DNA from 3 places in the Shinella sp. JR1-6 genome. Region 1 is predicted to be linked to each of the others. Evidence: riboswitches for the same ligand, from Rfam matches in the RefSeq annotation. Region 1 holds a riboswitch; each other region holds the start of a gene.

Region 1 (3,883 bases):
AGGGCTCTGACATCATGAAACATGCCGTCGCGGGCCTGACGCGCGGCATGGCGGAATCGACGCTGCTCTTCGCGCCGCATTTCAACTCCTACCGCCGCCTGCGCCCGGATACGCATGCTCCCACCTCCGTTTCGTGGGGCTACGAGAACCGCACCGCCGCCATCCGCATTCCCGGCGGCAGCAACAAGGCGCGCCGCATCGAGCACCGCGTCGCCGGCGCCGATGCCAACCCCTATCTCGTCATGGCCGGCATTCTCGGCGCCGCCCTTGTCGGCATCCGCAACAAGTGGGAGCCGCCGGCACCGGTCTCGGGCCGGGCCTATCTCTCGCAGCTGCCGCGCATCCCCTCGGAATGGGGCTCTGCCGTCACCGCCTTCGAGAACGGCTCGATCGTCTCGGAGATCTTCGATACGGATCTCCGCTCCATGCTGATCGCCTGCAAGCGGCAGGAAATCGCCGGTTTTGCCGAACAGGTGACCGACTTCGAATTCAGCGCCTACCTGGAAATCGTCTGATGGCCAATACCCAGTCCTATGCCGGCAACGGCGCCTATCCCGACAGCTACTACGCCGCCTCCCGCAACATCATCCGCACGCCGAAAGTGCTGGAAGGCGCTGTCACCGCCGACGTCGCCGTGCTCGGCGCCGGCTATTCCGGCCTTTCCACCGCCATCCACCTTGCCGAAAAGGGCTACAAGGTTGTGATGGTCGAGGGCGCCGGCATCGGCTGGGGCGCCTCGGGCCGCAACGGCGGGCAGATCGTCAACGGTCTCAATGCCAGCCTCGACACGATCAAGCGCCGCTACGGCGATCAGGCCGGCGCCTTCGTCGGCGGCCTGGTGCAGGAAGGCGGCAAGATTATCCGCCGCATCGTCTCGCAATACGACATCGATTGCGACATGAAGACCGGCAACATCTATGCCGCCTATACGCCCGCCCACATGAAGGACCTCGAGCACAAGAAGGCCCTTTGGAAGAGCTACGGCATGGACGACCACCAGATACTCGACAAGGCGGCGATCAGCAAACTGGTCAACACCGACGCCTATATCGGCGGCATGCTGGACACGACCGGCGGCCACATGCACCCGCTCAACCTCACCCTCGGCGAGGCCAAGGCACTGGAATCGCTTGGCGGCGTGATCTACGAACAGTCGCCCGTCACCCGCGTCGAGCACGAGGCGGAAAAGCCCGTCATCCACACGGCGAAGGGCAGCGTCACCGCCAAGGTCGCCGTGCTTTGCGGCAATGCCTATCTCGGCCATGTCGTGCCGAAGCTGGTTTCGCGCGTCATGCCCGTCTCCACCCAGATGGTCGCCACCGAGCCACTCGGCGCCGAGCGCGCCGATGCGCTGATCCCGAGCGACATGTGCGTCGAGGACGTCCGCTACATCCTCGACTACTTCCGCCTCTCCGCCGACAAGCGCATGATTTTCGGCGGCGGCACCGTCTATGGCGGCACCGACCCGGCGGACGTGCGCGCAAAAATCCGCCCAAACCTCGAAAAGGTCTTCCCCTCGCTGAAGGGCGTAAAAATCGACTACGCCTGGAGCGGCAACTTCGCCCTCTCCTTCTCGCGCGTGCCGCAGATGGGCAAGATCGGCAAGAACACCTATTTTGCCCACGGCTACAGCGGCCACGGCGTCACCGGCTCGCATCTCTTCGGCCGCATCCTCTCGGAAGCGGTCGACGGCGATCTCTCGCGCTTCAGCCAGTTCGAAAAGCTGCCCTGGATTCCCTTCCCGGGTGGGCGCATGTTCCGTGCGCAATATTCCACCATCGGCTCCTGGTGGTATCAGTTCAAGGACGCCTTCGGCCTCTAAGGCCCGACACATTTTAGAACGGCAGGGCCGGCGCTTGCGCCGGCCTTTTGCTTGCCCCTTGCGTACTGTCACAAGCGGGATTATGCCTTGCCTTGCTCTAACGGGGTGCCAGCGGATTTTTTTTTCCACTGGCTGAGAGGCGGTCTCGCCAACCCGAAGAACCTGATCCGGCTCGTACCGGCGGAGGGATTAGACGGCACATCCTGCGCCCTACTCCCGTTTTGTGAACAACAAGGAGGCGCGGATGCGCAAGACACTTTTCTCCACCATCGCGGCACTGGCCGTTTCCCTCGCCCTTCCCGCGCTCGCGCAGGAAAAGACGCTGACCGTCTACACCTACGAGAGCTTCGTCGCCGAATGGGGCCCCGGCCCGAAGGTCAAGGAAGCCTTCGAGAAGACCTGCGGCTGCACGGTCGAATGGGTCGGCGTCGCCGATGGCGTGGAACTTCTGACGCGCCTGAAGCTCGAAGGCGAAAGCACCAAGGCCGACCTCGTTCTCGGCCTCGACACCAACCTCATCACCGAGGCCAAGGCGACTGGCCTCTTCGAGGCGCATGGCCTTTCGCCGGCGGACCTCACCGTGCCGGGCGGCTTCTCCGACGACACATTCCTGCCCTACGACTACGGCCATTTCGCCGTCGTCTATGACAGCGAGACGCTGAAGACCCCGCCGACGAGCCTCAAGGACCTCGTCGAAGGCGACCCGTCGCAAAAAATCGTCATCGAGGACCCGCGCACGTCGACGCCCGGCCTCGGCCTGCTGCTCTGGGTGAAGTCGGTTTATGGCGACAAGGCGGGCGAGGCCTGGGGCAAACTCAAGGATCGCGTGCTGACCGTCACGCCCGGCTGGTCGGAAGCCTATGGCCTCTTCACCAAGGGCGAGGCGCCGATGGTGCTGTCCTACACGACCTCACCGGCCTACCACGTCATCGCGGAGAAGACCGAGCGTTACAAGGCCGCCGCCTTCTCCGAAGGCCATTACGTGCAGATCGAAGTCGCCGGCCTGACGCGCACCGCTGACGACAAGGATCTGGCCCGCCAGTTCCTGACCTTCATGACCGGCCCGGATTTCCAGTCGATCATTCCGGAAACCAACTGGATGATGCCGGCCGCCAAGACGAAGGACCCGCTGCCTGCCGCCTTCGACGCGCTGGTGAAGCCGGAAAAGACCTTCCTGATGTCGTCGGACGAGGTTGCAGCCAACCGCAAGGCCTGGATCGACGAATGGCTCGCGGCGATGAGCGCCAAGTAACGTGATCTTCGCCCGCACCGAGCGACGGACATTGCGTGTCGCCGGGGGCCTCGCCCTCGGCACCGTGCTGGTCTTCGTCGGTGCGGCGACCGCCGTGCTTCTCGCCCATGCCGGCCCCGGCTCCGGCGCGCCGCTCCTCGATGCCTATATCGGGCGCGTCGCGCAGTTCACTCTGCTGCAGGCGACACTCTCCACACTCCTGTCCGTCCTGCTCGCCATTCCGGTCGCCCGGGCGCTCGCCCGACAGCGGGATTTTTCCGGCCGCGTTTGGATCATCCGGCTGTCCGTCGTACCGCTCGGCCTGCCGGCGCTGGTCGCCGCCCTCGGCGTCATCGAGGTCTGGGGCCGGCAGGGCGTCGTCAACGACCTGCTCGGGCTCGCCGGGCTGCAGAACCCGGTCAGCGTCTACGGGCTTGCCGGCATCTTGATCGCCCATGTCTTCTTCAACCTGCCGCTCGCCGCACGCTTCCTGCTGGCGGCCCTCGAGCGCATTCCGGCCGAATACTGGCTGACCTCCGCCAATCTCGGCATGGGCAGCGGCGCGGTGTTCCGGCTTATCGAATGGCCCGTCATCCGGCGGGTCCTGCCGGGGATCGCCGGACTCGTCTTCATGCTCTGCGCAACGAGCTTCACCATCGCGCTGACGCTCGGCGGCGGGCCGGCGGCAACGACGATCGAGGTGGCGATCTACCAGGCGCTGCGCTTCGATTTCGATCCCGAACGCGCCGTCCTGCTCGCCTTCCTGCAGATCTTCGTCACGGCAAGCCTGCTCTGGCTGATCTCGCTGTTCGGCAAGCCACCCGAAGAGG
Region 2 (3,883 bases), on a different contig from region 1:
CCAGGGGGCCAGCATGCCGCCGGCGAAGCCGGAGGCACCGAGGCCGACCTTTTCGGCGCGTTCGGTGATGGTGACGTCGAAGCCGTGGCGATAGAGCTGCCAGGCGACGGTGAGGCCGGCAACGCCGGCCCCTTTGACGAGGACGCGCATGGTCATTCTCCGGCGGGGGCTTCAGCAAGCGGCATGTAGAGGTCGCCGCCGTCGCGATATTTCGCGGCCATGGCCTCCAGCCCCTCCTTCTGCGCCTCGGCACGGATATCGTGCGAGATGCGCATGGAGCAGAATTTCGGGCCGCACATGGAGCAGAAATGCGCCACCTTGTGTGCCTCCTTCGGCAGCGTCTCGTCGTGGAAGGCGCGGGCGGTTTCCGGGTCGAGCGAAAGGTTGAACTGGTCCTCCCAACGGAACTCGAAACGGGCGCGCGACAGCGCGTCGTCGCGGATCTTCGCCGCCGGATGGCCCTTGGCGAGATCGGCGGCGTGGGCGGCGATCTTGTAGGTGATGACGCCGACCTTCACGTCGTCGCGGTCCGGTAGGCCGAGATGTTCCTTCGGCGTGACGTAGCAGAGCATGGCGGTGCCGAACCAGCCGATCATTGCCGCACCGATGCCCGAGGTGATGTGGTCGTAGCCGGGGGCGATGTCGGTCGTCAGCGGCCCGAGCGTGTAGAAGGGCGCCTCGCCACAGACCTTCAACTGCTTGTCCATGTTCTCCTTGATCTTGTGCATCGGCACATGGCCGGGGCCTTCGATCATGACCTGGCAGTCCTTTGCCCAGGCGATCTGCGTCAGCTCGCCGAGCGTTTCGAGTTCGGCGAACTGCGCGGCGTCGTTGGCGTCAGCGATCGAGCCGGGGCGCAGGCCGTCACCGAGCGAGAAGGAGACGTCATAGGCGCGGCAGATGTCGCAGATTTCCTCGAAATGTTCGTAGAGGAAGCTTTCCCGGTGGTGATGAAGACACCACTTGGCCATGATCGAGCCGCCACGCGAGACGATGCCGGTGACGCGGTTGACGGTGAGCGGAATATAGGCGAGCCGCACGCCGGCATGGATGGTGAAATAATCGACGCCCTGTTCGGCCTGCTCGATCAGCGTATCGCGGAAAACCTCCCAGGTGAGGTCCTCGGCAATGCCGTTGACCTTTTCCAGCGCCTGGTAGAGCGGCACGGTGCCGATCGGGACCGGTGAATTGCGGATGATCCATTCGCGGATGTTGTGGATGTTTCGGCCGGTGGAGAGGTCCATGACCGTATCGCCGCCCCAGCGGATCGCCCAGACCATCTTCTCGACCTCTTCCGCCATGGAGGAGGTGACGGCGGAATTGCCGATATTGGCGTTGATCTTCACCAGGAAATTCCGGCCGATGATCATCGGCTCGGCTTCCGGGTGGTTGATGTTGGCGGGAATGATCGCCCGGCCGCTTGCGACTTCCTTGCGGACGAATTCCGGCGTGACGAAGTCGGGGATGTGGGCGCCGAAACTCTCGCCGTCGCGGATGAGCGCCTCTTTCGCGGCCTTGCGGCCGAGGTTTTCGCGGATGGCGATGAATTCCATTTCCGGCGTGATGATGCCTGCGCGGGCATAGGCGAGCTGTGTCACCGCCTTGCCGTTTGTCGCCCGGCGAGGCCGGTTGCGCACGGGAAACTCGGGTGTCAGCCGCTCCCCGGTGGCAAAGCCGTTGTCCTCCGGACGGATGTGGCGGCCGTCATAGTCCTCGGTATCCCCGCGTGCGGCGACCCAGGCCTCGCGAAGCCGCGGCAGGCCGCTTTCGATCGAGACGACATGGGTGGGGTCGGTATAGGGGCCGGAGGCGTCGTAGACGATGACTGGCGGTTCGCCGGAGGTCGGGTGCAGGGCGATCTCGCGCATCGGCACGCGGATCTGCGGGTGCTGCTCGCCGGCGATGTGGATCTTTCGCGAGGCGGGCAGGGCGCCTGTCGTGACGGTGGGAGTGAGCTTCTGGGCGGCAATATTCATTCGTGAGGCTCCAAGTTTGCGATTGGAGACCCAGTCCTAGAGCCGGAATGATGGAAGGACGCGTAGGCGGAATCCGGGTTGCGGATTTCGGGTTCTACAGCGCTTGCACCGTCCCTACGCCAGTATGAACTGGATCAGGTTCAACGGGTCACTGCGCTGCGAATGCCAGCAGTATCTCAGCCCCTTGTCGGGACCCCCCTGGTGAATGCTCTAAGCAAAGACGCTGCCGGCTGATTTGTCAACCGGGTAAAATTCGTAAGAAATTACTTACGTATATTGCGGTGCGAGAAGCAAAAAACGGCGGGGTTTTGCCCCGCCGTTTCCTCTTGAATCATTTGCGAAAACTATTCGCGCTCGCCAGTGAAATTCAGAAGAAGCTGGAAGATGTTGACGAAGTTCAGGTACAGCGAAAGCGCCCCGAACACGGCCATCTTCTGCTGCGATTCCTGGTCGATGTTTTCAGCATACTGCTGCTTGATGTTCTGCGTGTCCCAGGCGGTGAGGCCGACGAAGACGACGATGCCGATCACGGAAATTGCGAACTGCAGCGCGCTCGAACCGAGGAAGATGTTGACGACCGAGGCGATCACGACGCCGATAAGGCCCATGATCAGGAACGAGCCGAACTTCGCGAGGTCACGCTTCGTCACGTAGCCATAGAGGCTCGTCGCGCCGAACATCGAGGCGGCGATGAAGAAGGTGCGGGCGATGCTCGTGCCGGTGAAGACGAGGAACACCGAGGCGAGCGACAGGCCCATGACGGCGCAGAAAGCCCAGAAGGTCATCTGCGCGGTGCTGGCCGACATCGTCTGGATCTTGAATGAGAAAAAGAAGACGAAGGCGAGCGGCGCCAGCATCACCACCCACTTCAGCGGGGAGGAGAAGATCGGCACGTAGAGGGCCGGCGTCGAGCCGACGATGAAGGCGATGAGGCCGGTGATCACAAGGCCGGCGCCCATATAGTTGTAGACGCGCAGCATGTGCTGGCGCAGGCCCTCGTCGAAGAGGGCGGCCGACTGCGCCTGCGCGCCGTAGCCAAATCGCTGTTGTACGGGATCCATCGAATAACTCCTTCGGTTTGGACGCGGTTGATCAGTAGAGCGTGCGCGAAAGATCGCGCGCGGTTTCCGCCAGGTCGTCGGCCTTGCGGCTTTCCGAAACCAGCGCATAGGCGACATCGCCGATCTGCCAGTAGGCGGCACGGGCATTGTCGGCGTGGAAGAGCAGGACGTGCTGCACGCCGAACGAGCCGGGGCGCACCGCAAAGAGCGACAGGCGCTCGCCCTTGCGTGGTTCCAGCACCAGTTCGACGCTCGGACCATAGGCCGAGGGGAAGACCTGCGTGTCGATCACGCCCCAACCCTTCGGCAGGTCCGGCAGCACGATCGCGGTTGCAGAGCGGATCTCCGCCGGATCGAAGGTCTCGGTTTCCGGCTGGGATGCCATAGTATCGCGCAGCAGCGTCGTCTTGTGCGCGCGCACCGCCTCCTCCACGAAGGCAGGCGGGGGCGTGGAGGCCACGACCTCGGTGGCGCCGAAGGGGCCGAGCACGGCATGGGCCGTCCAGCCGGCGGCCACGAAGAGGGCGATGGTCGCAGCACGGCGGAAGACGGAGAAGATGCGGCGACGCGACAGCGCGCGTTCCAGGAGCCGGGCGGCCTCGCGCGTTTCCTGCCGCGTCACCGTGCGGTGGTCGGCAAGTGCCAGGCGCAGCTCGTCGCGCACGCGCAGATCCTTCATGATCTGCGCCGCGACCTCCGGCCGTTCCGAAAGATAGGCCTCGACCTCGATGCGCCGGCCGACGGCGAGCTGCTCGTCGACATAGGCGTTGAGATCGGATTCGAGAATGGGGTCATTGCTTGTCATCGCCAGTGCCTCCGACGATTCTGAGATGCGTGACGGGAGCG
Region 3 (3,883 bases), on a different contig from region 1:
GAGGCAGCGGCCGGCAACACGATTACCGTCAATCCCGGCGAGGTGCATGACGGCGCGCCAATCGGCGGCGCCGCGCGTGCCTGGCACATGCTCTACCTGCAGCCCGCGCTCGTCCAAGCGGCCGCCGAAGATATTTTCGAAGGGCGACCGCGCGAGGAATTCTACGCGCCGGTGCTGGAGGACGGGCGCATTGCGGGCCTGCTTTCGAGGCTGCTCACCCTGCTTCTCGACGCAAGCGCCGGCGCGCTCGGCCGCGAAGAACAGCTTCTCCTGCTGCTTGCCGCCGTGCTGCGCGAACAGGCGCCGCGGCAGGACGGTCCCGCGGCGATCGGCCGTGCCCGTGACCGGCTCGACGGCGATCCGGCCTCGGCCGTGACGCTGGAAAACCTTGCCAGCGAGTGTGGGCTCGGCCGCTTCCGGCTGGTGCGCGATTTTGCCCGCCTCACCGGCCTGACACCGCATGCCTACCTGCTCCAGCGCCGCACCGAGCTTGCCCGGCGGCTGATTGCTTCCGGCACGCCGCTCGCCGAGGCAGCGATTGCGTCCGGCTTTGCCGACCAGAGCCACATGACGCGCAATTTCACCCGCCGCTACGGCTACACACCCGGCACCTATCTCGCCGCCCGCGCCTGAACGGCCTGCATCCCGCAATTTCGTTCAAGACCCGCGCCGCCCGTCCGGTATTCCCTGCCGTCTTTCAAGCCGCATGGAACCAGACATGACTTCCGAATTCCTCATTACCTCGCTCGTCGTCATCCTTTTGCCCGGCACCGGCGTGATCTATACGCTGGCGCTCGGCATCAGCGGCGGGTTCCGCGCTGCCGTTCTGGCCGCCTTCGGCTGCACGCTCGGCATCATCCCGCATATCCTCGCCAGCGTCGTTGGCCTCGCCGCCGTGCTGCATGCCAGTGCGCTCGCCTTCGAGGTGCTGCGCTATATCGGCGTCGCCTATCTCCTGTTCATCGCCTGGAGCCTGCTGAAGGACAGCAATGCGCTGGATGTCGGGCCGGAGCAGGCACCGGTCGGCGGCGCGGCAAGGATCGTGCGCAAGGGCATCTTCACCAACATCTTCAATCCGAAGCTCTCGCTGTTCTTTCTCGCCTTCCTGCCGCAGTTCATCCCGGCGGGCACTTCCGGCGATGCCACCGGACAGATGCTCGTCCTCGGCGGCATCTTCATGGCGCTCACCTTCCTTGTCTTCGTCGGCTATGGAGCGCTTGCCGCCGGCCTGCGCCGGCAGGTGCTGAGCCGGCCGGCGGTCATCGTCTGGATGCAGCGCAGCTTCGCCGCCGCCCTCGGCCTCATGGGCCTCAGGCTTGCACTCGCCGACCGGTAACGGCCTGAGCGGGCTGCCGACCGGTCCTAAAGAGCGTGAAAATGATGCAGCGGGCCGTGGCCGGAGCCGACGGTCAGCGCATCCGACATGCGCACGGCACCGGCGATGAAGCGCTTGGCCGCCGCCACGGCATCGGGGAGCGCCAGTCCCTTGCCGAGTTCGGCTGCGATTGCGCTCGACAGGGAACAACCGGTGCCATGCGTGTTGCGTGTCAGCACCCGCACACCCTCGAACCAGTGCAGCCGGTCTGGCGTCGCGAGCACGTCGGGGCTCTCGCTGCCCGGCAGATGACCGCCCTTCAGCAGCACCGCCTTCGGCCCGAAGCCAAGCAGCCGCCTTGCCTGGTCCTCCATACCAGCCCGGTCCACGGCCTCCGCCTCGCCCAGGAGGGCAGCCGCCTCCGGCAGATTCGGCGTCAGCACGCTTGCGCGCGGCAGCAGCTGGCGCGTCAGTGCGGCGACGGCCTCCTGCGCCAGGAGCGAAGCCCCGCCCTTGGCGACCATGACCGGGTCGAGCACGATGGGCACATCACGATGCGGCGAGAGGGCAGCGGCCACGGCTTCGGCGATCTCTGCCGAGGCGATCATGCCGATCTTCACCGCATCCACCCGGATATCGGCGAAAACCGCGGCGATCTGCGCCGCCACGAAGCCGGGCGGCACCAGATGCACGCCGGAAACGCCTTGCGTATTCTGCGCCGTCAGGGCCGTCAGGGCCGCCATACCGTAAGCACCGTGCGCGGCAAACGTCTTGAGATCCGCCTGTATGCCCGCGCCGCCCGAGGGATCGGAGCCCGCGATCGAGAGAATGTTTGCGATTGTGTCGGCCATCTCGCCTCCTTTCGGCAGGAGTGGCCTCGGGGTGGCTGCGATGCGGCACCCGTTCGACTCCCTCCGCCGGCATGATCCGGTTCAGGTTCAAAGGGTGCTTCTCAGCCCGCCTTCCGGCGGACGCCCCTGTCTTAAACGAGTTTTCGCAAATGACGCGGCGCCTGTCACGCCGAAAGTGGCGTCCAGGAGCGTTTGCCCCCGGTGCCATGCATCCTTCCCCCTATCCGCAGGGAGAAGGCGGCCGATGGATTCGCAGGCAGGTAACCCGCCCAATCAAGCCTTTGTGACGTGGTATTCCTTGATGGCAACCATCTTGATTGCCGGATACCGCTCTGCCTCGTAGCGCAGCGAGAAGGCATCCTGCGCCAGGAAGACCGGGTCGCCGTCAAGGTCGCGGGCGATATCGCCGCGGCGCTGGGTGACGAACTTGTCCAGCTCCGCCGCGCTGTCCGAGGAAATCCAGCGGCAGACGGAAAAGCGTGACATTTCGAAGGAGACCGGCAGGCCATATTCCGCCGAAAGCCGCTCCTTCAACACGTCGAGCTGCAGCGCACCGACGACGCCGACGATGGCGGGCGAGCCGTCTTCCGGCGAGAAGAGCTGCACGACGCCCTCCTCCGCCATCTGCTGGAGCGCCTCCTTCAGCTTCTTGGCCTTCATCGCGTCTTCCAGCCGCACGCGGCGCAGGATTTCCGGCGCGAAGTTCGGCACGCCTTCGAAGACCAGCGCCTCGCCTTCCGTCAGCGTGTCGCCGATGCGCAGCGTGCCATGGTTGGGAATCCCCACCACGTCGCCGGCATAGGCCGTATCGGCCAGCTGGCGCTGCGAGGCGAAGAAGAACTGCGGGGCGGAAAGGCCGATCGTCTTGCCCGTGCGGGCAAGGCGCACCTTCATGCCACGCTCCAGCATGCCGGAGCAGACGCGGGCAAAGGCGATGCGGTCGCGATGGTTCGGGTCCATGTTCGCCTGGATCTTGAAGACGAAGGCCGTCATCTTGTCTTCCGAGGCGTGGACCTTGCGCACATCCGCCACCTGATCGCGCGGCGGCGGCGCGAAGGCGCCGAGTGCGTTGATGAGGTCTCGCACGCCGAAATTCCGCAGCGCCGAGCCGAAGAAGACCGGCGTCATGTGCCCCTCAAGGAAGGCCTCCTGATCGTAGGGCCGGCAGGCCTCGCGGGCGAGTTCAAGCTCTTCGGTGAAGGCGGCCCGCTCGTTTTCCGGCAGGTTCTTCGCCACGACGGCCGGGTCGTCGATCTTCGTCGGCTGCACTTGCGTGTCCGAGCCGCGGAAGGTGCGCTCGGCCAGGTGATAGGAGCCGCAAAAGGTCTTCGAGCGGCCGACCGGCCAGGTGATGGGCGCGGTGTCGAGCGCCAGCTTCTCTTCCACCTCATCGAGGATTTCGAAGGGGTCGCGGCTCTCGCGGTCCATCTTGTTGACGAAGGTGATGATCGGGATGTCGCGCAGGCGGCAGACCTCGAACAGCTTCAGCGTGCGCGGCTCGATGCCCTTGGCGGCGTCGATGACCATGACCGCCGCATCCACCGCCGTCAGCGTGCGGTAGGTGTCGTCGGCGAAGTCCTCGTGGCCGGGCGTATCGAGAATGTTGAAGACGTTGCCGTCATATTCGAAGGTCATCACCGAGGTGACGACGGAGATGCCGCGTTCACGCTCGATCTTCATCCAGTCCGAACGGGTCTGGATGCGGTCCTTCTTCGCC

Evidence for each region. A riboswitch is a leader RNA that binds a small molecule or an ion and turns the genes downstream of it on or off. The one in region 1 is predicted to bind thiamine pyrophosphate.
Region 2: another riboswitch for thiamine pyrophosphate. It lies ahead of thiC (phosphomethylpyrimidine synthase ThiC); the one in region 1 lies ahead of thiB (thiamine ABC transporter substrate binding subunit).
Region 3: another riboswitch for thiamine pyrophosphate. It lies ahead of thiD (bifunctional hydroxymethylpyrimidine kinase/phosphomethylpyrimidine kinase); the one in region 1 lies ahead of thiB (thiamine ABC transporter substrate binding subunit).

Annotation. Positions count from the first base shown of each region.
Region 1 covers NZ_SHMI01000008.1:181,248-185,130, forward strand. The annotation lists gene EXZ48_RS16650 (glutamine synthetase family protein) at 1-515, shown strand, start outside; gene EXZ48_RS16655 (FAD-binding oxidoreductase) at 515-1,822, shown strand; TPP riboswitch at 1,914-2,028, shown strand; gene thiB (thiamine ABC transporter substrate binding subunit) at 2,067-3,074, shown strand; gene thiP (thiamine/thiamine pyrophosphate ABC transporter permease) at 3,079-3,883, shown strand, end outside.
Region 2 covers NZ_SHMI01000001.1:139,859-143,741, forward strand. The annotation lists gene thiO (glycine oxidase ThiO) at 1-150, opposite strand, end outside; gene thiC (phosphomethylpyrimidine synthase ThiC) at 153-1,976, opposite strand; TPP riboswitch at 2,070-2,186, opposite strand; gene EXZ48_RS00655 (Bax inhibitor-1/YccA family protein) at 2,321-3,037, opposite strand; gene EXZ48_RS00660 (anti-sigma factor) at 3,069-3,842, opposite strand; gene EXZ48_RS00665 (sigma-70 family RNA polymerase sigma factor) at 3,829-3,883, opposite strand, start outside.
Region 3 covers NZ_SHMI01000006.1:423,962-427,844, forward strand. The annotation lists gene EXZ48_RS14330 (AraC family transcriptional regulator) at 1-633, shown strand, start outside; gene EXZ48_RS14335 (LysE family translocator) at 719-1,336, shown strand; gene thiD (bifunctional hydroxymethylpyrimidine kinase/phosphomethylpyrimidine kinase) at 1,363-2,166, opposite strand; TPP riboswitch at 2,208-2,304, opposite strand; gene EXZ48_RS14345 (peptide chain release factor 3) at 2,440-3,883, opposite strand, start outside.